DNA from 4 places in the Vibrio sp. R10-SF1-ISO8 genome. Region 3 is predicted to be linked to each of the others. Evidence: predicted binding sites of a transcription regulator. Region 3 holds the regulator's gene; each other region holds the start of a gene.
The links. The regulator PurR, encoded in region 3, represses purine synthesis genes. The targets are predictions, from matches to a motif close to TNANGNAAACGTTTNCNTNA.
Positions count from the first base shown of each region.

Region 1: AC6R00_RS09890 (formate--tetrahydrofolate ligase) is a predicted target of PurR. The motif match lies at 1,618-1,637, and genes of this name have one in related genera.
Region 2: glpX (class II fructose-bisphosphatase) is a predicted target of PurR. The motif match lies at 1,275-1,294, and genes of this name have one in related genera.
Region 4: purL (phosphoribosylformylglycinamidine synthase) is a predicted target of PurR. The motif match lies at 1,237-1,256, and genes of this name have one in related genera.

Region 1 is NZ_JCBDHL010000012.1:121,160-124,331, reverse strand. It holds gene AC6R00_RS09890 (formate--tetrahydrofolate ligase) at 1-1,589, opposite strand, end outside; gene AC6R00_RS09885 (hypothetical protein) at 1,755-1,943, opposite strand; gene AC6R00_RS09880 (fatty acid cis/trans isomerase) at 1,983-3,172, opposite strand, start outside.
Region 2 is NZ_JCBDHL010000015.1:1,138-4,309, reverse strand. It holds gene metF (methylenetetrahydrofolate reductase) at 1-701, shown strand, start outside; gene zapB (cell division protein ZapB) at 799-1,041, opposite strand; gene glpX (class II fructose-bisphosphatase) at 1,355-2,362, shown strand; gene AC6R00_RS10945 (hypothetical protein) at 2,409-2,711, shown strand; tRNA gene AC6R00_RS10940 (tRNA-Asp) at 2,989-3,065, opposite strand; rRNA gene rrf (5S ribosomal RNA) at 3,097-3,172, opposite strand, start outside.
Region 3 is NZ_JCBDHL010000018.1:185,513-188,684, reverse strand. It holds gene AC6R00_RS14170 (TVP38/TMEM64 family protein) at 1-140, opposite strand, end outside; gene AC6R00_RS14165 (TfoX/Sxy family DNA transformation protein) at 292-882, opposite strand; cyclic di-GMP riboswitch class I at 1,016-1,102, opposite strand; gene purR (HTH-type transcriptional repressor PurR) at 1,247-2,254, opposite strand; gene torD (molecular chaperone TorD) at 2,466-3,113, opposite strand.
Region 4 is NZ_JCBDHL010000008.1:226,129-229,300, forward strand. It holds gene mltF (membrane-bound lytic murein transglycosylase MltF) at 1-1,104, opposite strand, end outside; gene purL (phosphoribosylformylglycinamidine synthase) at 1,420-3,172, shown strand, end outside.

The DNA of each region.
Region 1 (3,172 bases), on a different contig from region 3:
GAAGGCGCACCTTTAATGCTGCCATTGGTGGAAATAGACAGTGGTGTTTTTGCAAGGCAAACCGCTAAGTTGTCGAAGCCATGCTGTTTTAACTCATCAAGCTGTTTTCTTGCTTGGTAACTAAGAGTAATACCACATGCGCCATAACCTGCTTCAGCCACAGCCATTAGCTTCTCTTCAGTCGTTTGGCTAAATTGATACAGTGGCTTGAAGTGGGCTGTTTTGTCACATTGAGCAACGACTTTCTCTGCTAGTTCTAGTGTCCCTACGCCACCTCTAGCGAACCCTTCGCTGATAGCGACTTCAACATCATTTGGTAAAGCTTCAATCATGGCTTTTAGAGCTTGAAGCTCTTGGTCACTATCTTGAGGGAAACGGTTTATTGCAACAACCGCAGGCACGCCGTATTTGTTTACGTTGTCGATATGCCATTTTAAGTTATCGAATCCGGCGATGAGGGCCTTTTCGTCGTTCTCAAACAGCATTTCTGGTATTGCTTGGCCGGGCTTTAAATCGTACAGCCCTGAGTTAGCTTTTAAACCGCGTAAAGTGGCAACAATGACGGCACAATCTGGTGATTTATCTGACATCTGAGCTTTGATGTTACAGGCTTTCTCAAAACCCATATCAGAACCAAATCCACCTTCCGTTACGGTGAATTCACACAGTTTTGTCGCGATGTTGTCTGCGATAATAGACGAGTTACCGTGAGCAATATTTGCAAACGGGCCCGCATGGATAAGCGTTGGAACGCCTTCTAACGTCTGCATCAAGGTTGGCTCAATCGCTTCTTTCATGCTGACGGCCATGGCACCTGCGACCTGCAAATCTTCCGTGGTGATAGGTTTGCCATCGATATCGTATGCGACAACAATTCGGCCAATACGAGCACGAAGGTCTTTTAAGTCAGAAGCGAGCGCAAGAATTGCCATCAGCTCGGAAGCGGCAGAGATGTCAAATCCATCTTGGCGTTCGAAGCCATTAATGGTCTTGTTCGCTTCGTTCATGCCGACCGTCACCATACGCAGTGCTCGGTCGTTGTGGTCCATGACACGTTTCCAGACAACGCGTTGAGGGTCAATTTTGAGGGCAGTTAATCCACTGCGCTGTTCAAAGTCTTTAAAGCCTTGGCGTTGCTCATGATAGATACGTGCATCAATCGCAGCTGCAGCTAAGTTATGTGCTGCAGTAACGGCATGAATATCACCCGTCAGGTGAAGGTTTAATTCTTCCATTGGAGCGACCTGAGAGTAACCACCGCCAGCCGCACCTCCTTTGACACCAAAAACAGGGCCCATTGAAGGCTGGCGTATACAGGCCATAACGGAGCGATTAAGTTTGGCGATGCCTTGAGATAAGCCAATTGTAGTAACCGTTTTTCCTTCGCCAAGTGGAGTAGGGGTTATTGCAGTCACCAATACGAGTTTTCCGGTGACGTTGTTTTGCAAGCGCGCTAAGCTTTCTAAAGTTACTTTAGCCTTGTGTTTTCCCTGGCTATGGAATTCATTTGCATGCAGACCAGCACGCTCAGCAACTTGGGAAATTGGCATTAGTGTAGTATCGCGACAGATCTCAATATCAGACAGCATAAAACCCTCAAAATAGGCACATAAAAAGTGAGGCAATCGTTTGCGTGCAAATGATAGCGATTAAAATTGCTTTGTAAAGCGCTGTTTATAGAGGAGTGAATTATACGTGTGTAATGGGCGATGGGCAAAAGAAAGCCCCATGTAAATTACGATGGGGCGTTTTCGTTAGTACCAGTCATCATCAGGGATTATTTTCCCTTCAGGAGCATAAGGATCATCATCGAAAGGATGTTCAGCCTTGTTCCTAAGGCTATCAAGCTGATGTTCAAGCATCTGTACGGTGTCGTAATCACCTTCTGAGCAGGCAACATAAATTTGTTGTTCCAAAGCTCTAATGCTGTCATTGATACCCATAGTCACCTCCCTGAGCGTGTCATGCGCAGTTGAACGGTTCTACCTATTCTCAAATCTATTGTAGTCAAGCAGGCCAAATTCGATAGGTTGATCCTCTTGATACCATGCGTGAATTTTATCGCTAAATGGCCAAAATTGGTCTGAACTACGACGAATTGCAAAGGTATCCAACAGCTTAACGTAATCTTCCTCGCTCGAAATATTTTTCAACATTTCGACCAGTTTTGGCACTTGCTGTTCTTTAAGGGATAGATACGCAGCTGGGTAGCTACCGATCACTCCACGAACCAAAGTAAGATCATCATTGGTCGGATCGCGGTTACTTTCCTCATCAAATAGACTAGAGATGTTGGTATGAGCATTATTGTGCAACAAGGTGTAGAGCTGATCTTTACCGTTATCAGACTCAATCATTAACATCATTATCTGAGGCAGATAGATAAGCCCTTTGCCTTTGATCTTATCTATACTGCGCAGCAGTTGCTCATTTTCAAGCGTCATTCCTGTTTGTTCGATTTTGAAGCGATTAGTCAGCACAGGAGCAAGTTGAGTCTGTAAAATATCGTATAGCTCAGCTTTTGGATCGTCTGTTTGATACGGCACTTGTGTAGGTTGATCAAACGGCTTAACGTTGCGTTGTAAGAAGTCACTAAGCTGAGCACTTTGGTCTTTGTACCAGCTTGAGTGTTCTTTATGGCGCATATCTCTAGGCAGTAGGGCAACGAAATTACTTTCACCTTCAAGGCGTAAGAAATCCATAAACATCCTCGTCATTAACTGATGTCCGAAGTTGCCGTACACATCGAATCCAGCGACAAGTAAATAGTGGATGCGCTCGATGAGAGCATAATCCAACACCCAAGCTGTTTTGGGCGGTGTGCCGACTAAGCCTTGAACAACAGATGCACTATCAAAGTGCCTGAATACTGTAAGGGCTGCGTTCTGATTCGTTCCTTCTCCTGTCCAAATGACATCCGTGGTTAAATGTTTGCCATCTTTAAACCACTGGTTGATAAAGTCAGATTTTGCCTGTAAATAACGTGCTTGCTGCCTTGAGTAAGAGACCCAGTTGGTGATAGGTAAGGTATTGCTTTCAAGCTCTCCTGGCAGCTTTAAGTTGTCAGCTTGGGTATGATAAAACTCGTTTACTTCAGGGATATCCGCTTTGTCTGGGTCTAAAAAGAACACCCAGAAGCGGTCATTGATGACATTTAGCGCTAACTGTCCAC
Region 2 (3,172 bases), on a different contig from region 3:
CCGGTGAGCGAGATAGAACACACTCGATTATCAAAGAGATCAAAGATCAAACAGGTCTGGTTGCCGCACCGCACTTAACCTGTATAGATGCCTCACGCGAAGAGCTTATCCAAATCGCCGATGACTACTGGGCAAATGGTATTCAAAGTATTGTCGCGCTGCGTGGTGATATTCCCCCAGGTGGTGGTAAGCCTGAAATGTATGCTTCTGATCTCGTCACGCTACTAAAAGAGCGTCATGACTTCGATATCTCAGTGGCGGCTTTCCCTGAAGTTCACCCAGAAGCAAAAAGCGCTCAAGCTGACCTACTTAACCTAAAACGTAAGGTAGATGCAGGTGCGAACCGAGCTATCACTCAGTTCTTCTTTGACGTAGAGAGTTACTTGCGATTCCGTGACCGCTGCGTGGCGGCAGGAATTGATGTTGAAATTGTTCCTGGTATTTTACCTGTTTCGAATTTCAAGCAAGCTTCTCGCTTTGCAGCGCAGAACAACGTTAAAGTTCCGGGATGGATGGCTAAGCAGTTTGAAGGTTTGGACGATGATCCAACGACAAGGCAGCTAGTTGGAGCAAGCCAAGCGATTGATATGGTGCGTACATTGAGTCGTGAAGGGGTTAAGGATTTCCATTTCTACACTCTAAACCGTGCGGAAATGACTTACGCCCTGTGCCACACTTTAGGCGTTCGCCCTAAAGCATAGGCAATATTCAAAAATGACCAATTATTGCTTGGTCATTTTTGTACATAGAAAGCAAAAAGGCTGAACCTGAGTTCAGCCTTTTTTATTCGAGTAGTGATTACTCTACTTCATCCATTTTGCCAAGTAGGCTACGGATGCGCTCTTGCCAAGCAGAGTGCTCTTGCTGCATTTGCTGAGCTTTTTGTTCTAGCTCTTCACGATTGCTACGTAGTTCGTTTGCTTCAGTTGCTAGCTTTTCTTTCTCTTCTTTCAGTTCTTCAACTTCCATTTGTAGAAGAGCAATTGTATCTACTGCAGTTTGGATTTTTGCTTCTAGTTGTTCTAATACTTCAAAAGACATCTTAGCCTACCTATCTATTATTCGGAGAAGGTTTCGGTCACCTATGTTCCAAAACCATTTGCAACCATTCTACTCAGCCGAGAGCGGATAAACACGCCCTATATTGTAGTTTTTTTGCCATTCGATTAAAAAAACAGCGTAAATTGACAACGGCCTTACATCCCTCAAGCGAGCGACATCTATTTGTTAATTTAACCTGTTAGATTGATCCAGTTCAATGGCTGTTCGAGCAAAAAGGCAAACGTTTCCTTTCTGATATGATAAGATCCTGCCGTTTTTGTTTTTCTCTCTTTCCTAACACTTTGGAGTCTTCATGAAACGCGATTTAGCAATGTCATTTTCTCGAGTTACCGAGGGTGCAGCTTTAGCAGGTTACAAGTGGCTTGGCCGCGGCGATAAGAACGCAGCAGATGGCGCTGCTGTTGAAGTCATGCGCAGCTTACTTAATAAAACCGAGATCAGTGGAGAGATCGTGATCGGTGAGGGCGAAATCGACGATGCGCCAATGCTGTACATTGGTGAAAACGTAGGTATTGGTGGAGACGAAGTAGACATCGCCGTCGATCCTATTGAAGGCACGCGTATGACTGCAATGGGTCAATCTAATGCTTTAGCAGTGCTAGCTGCCGGTGAAAAAGGCAGCTTCCTTAAAGCTCCAGACATGTACATGGAGAAGTTAGTTGTTGGCCCTGGTGCAAAAGGCTGTATTGACCTCAATAAACCCCTCAAAGAAAACCTAGAGAACATCGCGCAAGCGCTGAACAAGACTCTAGATACACTTGTGGTCATTACCTTAGCAAAGCCTCGTCACGATGAGGTTATCGCAGAAATGCAGGCAATGGGTGTTCGCGTCTTTGCTGTGCCAGATGGCGATGTTGCTGCGTCTATTCTAACTTGTATGCCTGATAGCGAAGTCGACGTCATGTACTGTATCGGTGGCGCTCCTGAAGGTGTTGTTTCAGCAGCTGTCATTCGCGCTTTAGACGGTGATATGCATGGTCAACTACTACCTCGCCATGAAGTGAAAGGTGATAGTGAAGAAAACCGCATCTATGGCGCTGCAGAGCTTAAACGCTGCGAAGAAATGGGCGTGAAAGCGAATGTCGTACTTAAGATGGAAGACATGGCACGTAGCGATAACGTTGTATTCTCTGCAACTGGCATTACTAAAGGAGACCTACTTGAAGGTATCTCTCGCCAAGGTAATATCGCTACGACTGAAACTCTGTTAATCCGTGGTCGATGCCGTACTATTCGTCGTATTAAATCGACTCACTACCTTGAGCGTAAAGATCCTGAAGTAAGAGATATCATTCTTTAATAGGTGAACATCAAAATCATAGAAGGTCAGCTGCTGCTGGCCTTTTTTGTTTGGTAAAGAGCAGGAGGCGGGAACGGACTTCGTCCTACGGAGAACTGGAGAACTGGAGAACTGGAGAACTGGAGAACTGGAGAACTGGAGAACTGGAGAACTGGAGAACTGGAGAACTGGAGAACTGGAGAACTGGAGAACTGGAGAACTGGAGAACTGGAGAACTGGAGAACTGGAGAACTGGAGAACTGGAGAACTGGAGAACTGGAGAACTGGAGAACTGGAGAACTGGAAAATTGTGTCTTTTAGGAGACGAGTGCTGTCAACACCTTCTAAATCATCGGCTCTACCAACTTAATTTCAACAGTTACCTCTCGTAGGGCGAAGCCTGTTCTCGCATCTATAGCGAAGCGTTCCCGAGGACGCAGTCCGTTCCATCTCTCCCATAAAAGCAAGAAGCCCGTTGCGATAGCAACGGGCTTCCAAAACGACGAAAGCCTAGTCGTAAGACTAGGCTTTCTTAATAAGTGGCGGGTCGGCCGGGCTTGCGGGCAAGCGGGACTCGTTGGTCGCAGACCAAAATAATCCCGTAGATACAAAAAGACCTCAGCATTGCTGCTGAGGTCTGGAATAAGTGGCGGAGCGGACGGGACTCGAACCCGCGACCCCCGGCGTGACAGGCCGGTATTCTAACCAACTGAACTACCGCTCCGCACTGGTTAGACCTAAAGTCTAAATTTAAAGCCTGGCGATGTCCTACTCTCACATGGGGAAGCCCCACACTACCATCGGCGCTAATTCGTTTCACTTCTGAGTTCG
Region 3 (3,172 bases):
GTAAAGTTATCTGCGATAAATGCGGAGAGCTCTGCTTGCTGCGCCTTCGCGTTTTCTAGCGTGAGATACTGACCAAAATTTACGCCAAGTAAAACAATTAGTGCGACGAAAATAATTCCTAGGATGATCTTTTTATTCATGTTGTGCAGCTCCATCATATTTCATGGATATCAATTATTAGTGTTACTAGACAAGACAGGGAAAGCAAGCCACAAATTTCAAGATGGCAGATAAAAACCAATAAAAAAGTCAGCACAAAGGCTGACTTCTTAAACAAATTTATTTTTTAGGTTAGCTGACTTGAGTTAACAGCTCCTGACGGCGACTTTGGGGGATAACCGACCAGTGTGTCCCTTTAATGGCACCTTCTAAAGCCCAGAGAAGTTCGATGTTTACATCGGAAGAGTGTGTAGTCTGAATGGCTTTAAACGCATGTACGGCTCCCACTTGTTCCAGATTCTCTACCGAATCTATACCAGCTTTCTTGAGCATGCGCTCAGTTGCTAGCCGCAAGTTAGGCAGATCTTTCAAACGATTGGGTTTCGCTTGCGATTGGCATTGCTTCTCTTGATTTGCTGCTTTTAAGGCGACGTTCGCAATCTTTAACGTTTTATTTGCGTCAGCTGCCCAATCATCACAAAGCGCAAAATACTTCGTCACGACGGGGAATCCGCGTTTTTTGTAAACATAGGGTTCTAGCCCTTGAGACCTGAACTGTTTAGCGAGAGCCGCGTCCGCGCGTACGTGTAGTTTATCGTTGACGACAAGTGCGAACATAGTGTCATCAGCAAAAATGCCAAAGCCACCAAACATTGAGCGAGACTTAATATGTCCTAACTGCTCAAATAAACGCATTGAGTCTTTTAGTATTGGTTTATCCATGCTGTGTTTTCTCGGTGTATAAGTATACGCCACCAATGCAGGTCCGAGAGATTAGCAAAATTATGCAGAGACATTGTCAGTAAGGTGTCATACGAGTGCAAGTAAAAGCGGTATGACAGTTTGCATATTCGCCATCGGCAACCCCGCTACCAGACAATAAATTGTTTAAGGCCGGAGGCTTTGCGTCCCATCCTTTCGAAATGGTTTGCCCTGTTCGTGGCATTAATCGAACACATTAAGAATAAATAAAATCTGCGCAGAACATCACGTTTGTATCGGATAAATGTGATGTTGGTTCAATAAATAGAGGGGAGATATACGCCTAGCCAATAGTACGACTACAAGCTAAGCGTCTGACTTAAGGTTATTTATTTAGATTACGAACGGTATTGCGCTCGACAATTTCTGGGTGCATCTCGAACACACGTTTTTCGTGCTCTTTATCTTTAATGCGCTCAAGAAGAATTTCGAAGGCATTCTTACCAACGCGACGTTTTGGTTGGTGCACTGTTGTTAGAGGTGGAGAGAAGTACTCTGCTAGTTCAATATTATCGTAGCCGATTACTGAGATGTCTTGAGGTATTTGAATGCCTTTCTGTTGTAGACGGCTCATTAAGCCAAGCGCCATTGTGTCATTAAAACAAAATACGGCTGTTGGCTTTTTATCCATCGCAACAATTTTATCCGCAGCCAGTACCGCCGTATCACATTCGAAGTTACCTTCAAGAATCCAATCTTCGTTTACTGTTAAATCAGCTTCAGCCATTGCACGCTTAAAGCCACTAATACGCTCAACACACGCCGCTTTCTCGAAGTGACCACTTAAACAAGCAATGTCAGTATGACCGCGCTCGATCAGATATTTTGTCGCTAGATAGCCGCCTTCTTCAGAGTTATCGATGATCTTATCGGCTTGAGAACTCTCTGGACCCCAGTCCATTACCACTTTTGGAATGTCTTTGTGGCGGTCGAGCATTTCGCTCAGCTCTTCAGTCAGATCTGAACACATCACTAGGATGCCATCTACACGCTTTTCAGCCAGCATGCGAATGTAGTCGCGTTGCTTCTCATAGATGCCGCCGGTATTACACAGAATCAAGGTGTAACCTTGGCGGTAGCAGTAGCTTTCTACGCCGTCGATAACTTCTGAGAAAAATAGGTTAGTCGATTGCGTCACTAACATACCGATTGTACGAGTAGTGTTGCATTTAAGACTACGAGCAACGGCACTCGGTGCATAGTTAAGCTCGGTTACCGCTTCCATCACTTTTTCTTGTGTCGCTTCGGCAACAAAGCGTGTCTTGTTAATCACGTGAGACACAGTGGTTGTTGAAACACCAGCAAGGCGAGCAACGTCTTTAATAGTGGCCATAAATTTTGTCCTGTCGATGACTGCCACGAGAATATATTCAGTTTAGAATAAGTTGGCAGAAAGTATCAGAAACACAAAAACCGCTCTTATTTAGCGGTTTGTATTTGAATAGTTCATTTTTATCGTTTGCGGTCACGATTTTAGACCGCAATCCGACTTAGGGCAAACATATTTCGTCAAACTGACCTGTGCCAGTTCACATTGTCAGACTCTATTCGCCGATTAAATATGTGCAGTCCAACTCCAAGAACGCCACAGTGAGAGAAGCGATCGCAGAGTAAAAACCGAATTCATCGAGCGTTTGACACTTAGCCGAAAACTTAGGTGTCCAACTTAGAAGGTGCTGACGAATGAAGCTCTCTTGTTCGATCAGTGCCTCTTCAATATGACGCTCTTGCTCAAGTTCATTAGAGCGAATGATAAGGTTACCGAGAAAATCCAGCTCAATGGCAATGTGATCAGCCGGCTCATTTAGGCTTTCATCAACGGCTACACCATGCTCTAGCATTAATGCTTCCATCTCTTTGGCAGGCTTGTCGTTAAGCAGGCCTGTGTCTCCAATGTACATTGAAGCATAAGGCAGTGCCGAGTCGCGGTCAGACTTTAAAAATAGATCACAAAAGTCAGCGGCAAGCTCTAGTTGCGCATCTTCGCGATCGATTAAGCGATTAAGTGCATCAATGACACGATCAATCGACGGTTTAAGAGCGGCATTCTCGCCAAGGCCAGTAAGGAAAGAGCGGATTTGAGCTGAATGGTACTGCTCCAGATTCTCTTCCGTTAATTCCTTGGCGTAAAGGCTTGAAAGCCACCAATAAATTTCCGCACGTTTCTCGTTGAATGCTTTGATTTCTTGCATTAGGTATCACTCCCAAAATAACTACCTATTAGTGTAACTAATAAAAATGAATAGCGGTA
Region 4 (3,172 bases), on a different contig from region 3:
CTCTACACCGCCGCGCACTGATTGCTCAGGATCGAGACGGTTAGTCACTCCAACACTTTTTGCCGTTGGTAAGGTCAGCATCATCATACCGCGTACACCAGTCGGAGATTTTGCCACCGGGTTCCAGTGAGACTCTTGGTAAGCCAATGCTGCGACTAAGCGCCAGTCAAATTCATCTGAATACTTCTTAAATAAAGGCGACCATTTAGGCAGTTTGGAATCGAGTGCACGAATGAAGGCGCGAGTATCGACATAATCAAAGCTGCCAATGTGGCCAATGTATTTCTCTTCTAAAGAAGCAAGATGTCCCGATTGATTAACCGCACCGAAAAACTCAATCAATAAGCCATATAAGCTTTCATCCTGAGAAGGGCGCAAGAACCATGAGATAGGTTGGTCTTCAGTCAGTTCGAATGCTAAAGCAATATCAGGGTAGATACGTTGTGATAATGAAACCTCGACCGAATCTGCGACAGTGAATCTAAGTTCCCCTTGAGAGACGGCTTTAAGCAGATCGTTAACGTCAGCATTGGGGTCGATATGGTAAGAAAATTCTGGGTGCTGAGCCTGAATGTCGGTCAGAGTCTTATTGAAGTGAGAATCTCCAACAATACTCAAAACGTCTTTTCCTTCATTTTTCTCAATCAATTCAGCCTGCTTTGCAAGCAACTGCTTTAAGTTTCTTGGACGCCAATTGCCTTTTTTGTAGACCACTTGTTGGCTTACGTAATAGTAAGCAGGGCCTGGACGAAAGTTTTTGAGCCTTTCTGGAGATTGACTCAGCCCCGCGGCAATGATGTCGATCTCTCCTTTTTCTAGAGCAGGGTAAAGGCTAGAAATACGATAAGCAGGCTTCATTTCAAGCTGAACGCCCAATTCATTGGCAAACTCCCGCGCCAATTCGTAATCGAGACCCGCAGGGCCATCTGGGCCAATGTAATACGATAGTTGATTATTGAGTGTGCCCACGCGCAGCACGCCACGATCTTTAATTAAGTCGAGTTCACTTTTAGGTTCAGACTCTATTTGACAGCCAGAAAGCAGCAAAGCGGCAAACATAATTAGGCTCAGTGACTTAAAGTGACTTATATAATACTTCTTCATTAACAACGATCTCATACATCCAGTACGGCATTTATATCAAAGTGTCATAACAAGGCAAGCCAATCAGTGACTAGGCGAGATAAGAGTTATTAAATTCTTAATCTTGCTGTATTTCAAAATTGACAAAAAAAATGACGCAAACGGTTGCTTTTGGTGTTACATCACAAAAACAATTGCTATATAATGCGCTCGCATCAAAGAGGTGGAATCGGCATAGGTTTGAAAAACCTTCGGGAATAGCTTCGAAGAAAATACAGTAACCCACTGAATTTATTCCAATATCACCTTAATCAATTGCATGAGAGACCTAAGCGCATGAGAATTTTTCGTGGCTCCCCAGCTCTATCTGAATTTCGTGTTAACAAGCTTCTAGAGCTTTGTCGTGAACTTGGCCTACCTGTAACCGGTATTTACGCTGAGTTTGCTCACTTTGCTGATCTAACGTCAGACCTAGATGCGTCTGAAGTTGAGAAACTAGAAAAACTACTGACTTACGGTCCAACAATTGAAGAGCACGAGCCAGAAGGTCTTCTTCTGCTAGCTACTCCTCGCCCTGGTACTATCTCGCCATGGTCTTCAAAATCGACTGACATTGCTAATAACTGTGGCTTAGATAAAGTCGTTCGTCTAGAGCGCGGCACGGCTTATTACATTGAAACGTCTGCTGAACTGACTGAACTGCAACTCGTCGAGCTTAAAGCGATTCTTCATGACCGCATGATGGAAGTGGTTTTCACTGATTTTGAATCTGCACGAGCACTTTTCCAAGTGGCAGAACCTGCTCCAGTAGCGGATGTTGACCTACTTAAAGGCGGCCGCGCTGCGCTTGAAAACGCAAACGTTACCCTAGGTCTTGCACTTGCAGATGACGAAATCGAATACCTTTACGACGCGTTCGTCAACAAGCTAGATCGTAACCCAACAGACATCGAGCTGATGATGTTTGCACAGGCGAACTCGGAGCACTGTCGTCACAAGATCTTTAACGCAGACTGGACTATCGACGGCGTTAAGCAAGAGAAGTCTCTGTTCAAGATGATCAAGAACACATTTGAAACGACACCAGAAAACGTGCTGTCTGCGTACAAAGATAACGCAGCAGTAATGGTGGGCTCTGATGTAGGTCGTTTTTTCCCGAACCCAGAAACTCGCCAGTACGGCTACAACCAAGAGAAAGCCCACATCCTAATGAAGGTGGAAACGCACAACCACCCAACGGCTATCTCTCCTTGGCCGGGCGCTTCGACTGGTTCTGGTGGTGAAATCCGCGACGAAGGCGCAACAGGTATTGGCGGTAAGCCAAAAGCCGGTCTAGTTGGTTTTACTACATCTAACCTACGTATTCCTGGTTTTGAACAGCCATGGGAAACAGATTTTGGTAAGCCAGGTCGCATCGTTAACGCACTAGATATCATGCTAGAAGGCCCACTTGGTGGCGCGGCGTTCAACAACGAATTTGGTCGTCCAAACCTACTTGGTTACTTCCGTACTTACGAAGAAAAAGTTAACTCTCACGCAGGTGTTGAGGTTCGCGGTTACCACAAGCCAATCATGATTGCTGGTGGTATGGGGAACATCCGTGACGAGCACGTACAGAAGAAAGAGATCCCTGTGGGTGCAAGCTTAATCGTTCTTGGTGGTCCTGCAATGAACATCGGCCTTGGTGGCGGTGCGGCATCTTCAATGGCGTCTGGTCAATCAGCAGAAGATCTAGATTTTGCTTCAGTACAGCGTGAAAACCCAGAGATGGAACGCCGCTGTCAGGAAGTGATCGACCGTTGTTGGCAGCTTGGCGACGAGAACCCAATCGCATTCATCCACGATGTGGGCGCGGGCGGTATCTCTAACGCACTTCCAGAGCTTGTAGACGATGGCGAGCGTGGTGGTATCTTCCAACTGCGTGACGTACCAAACGACGAACCAGACATGAGCCCACTTGAGATCTGGTGTAACGAATCTCAAGAACGTTACGTAATGGCGGTTGCTCCAGAGAATATGGAAGTATTCGATGCGATCTGTAAGCGTGAACGTGCACCATACGCAGTGGTTGGTGTTGCAACAGAAGAGC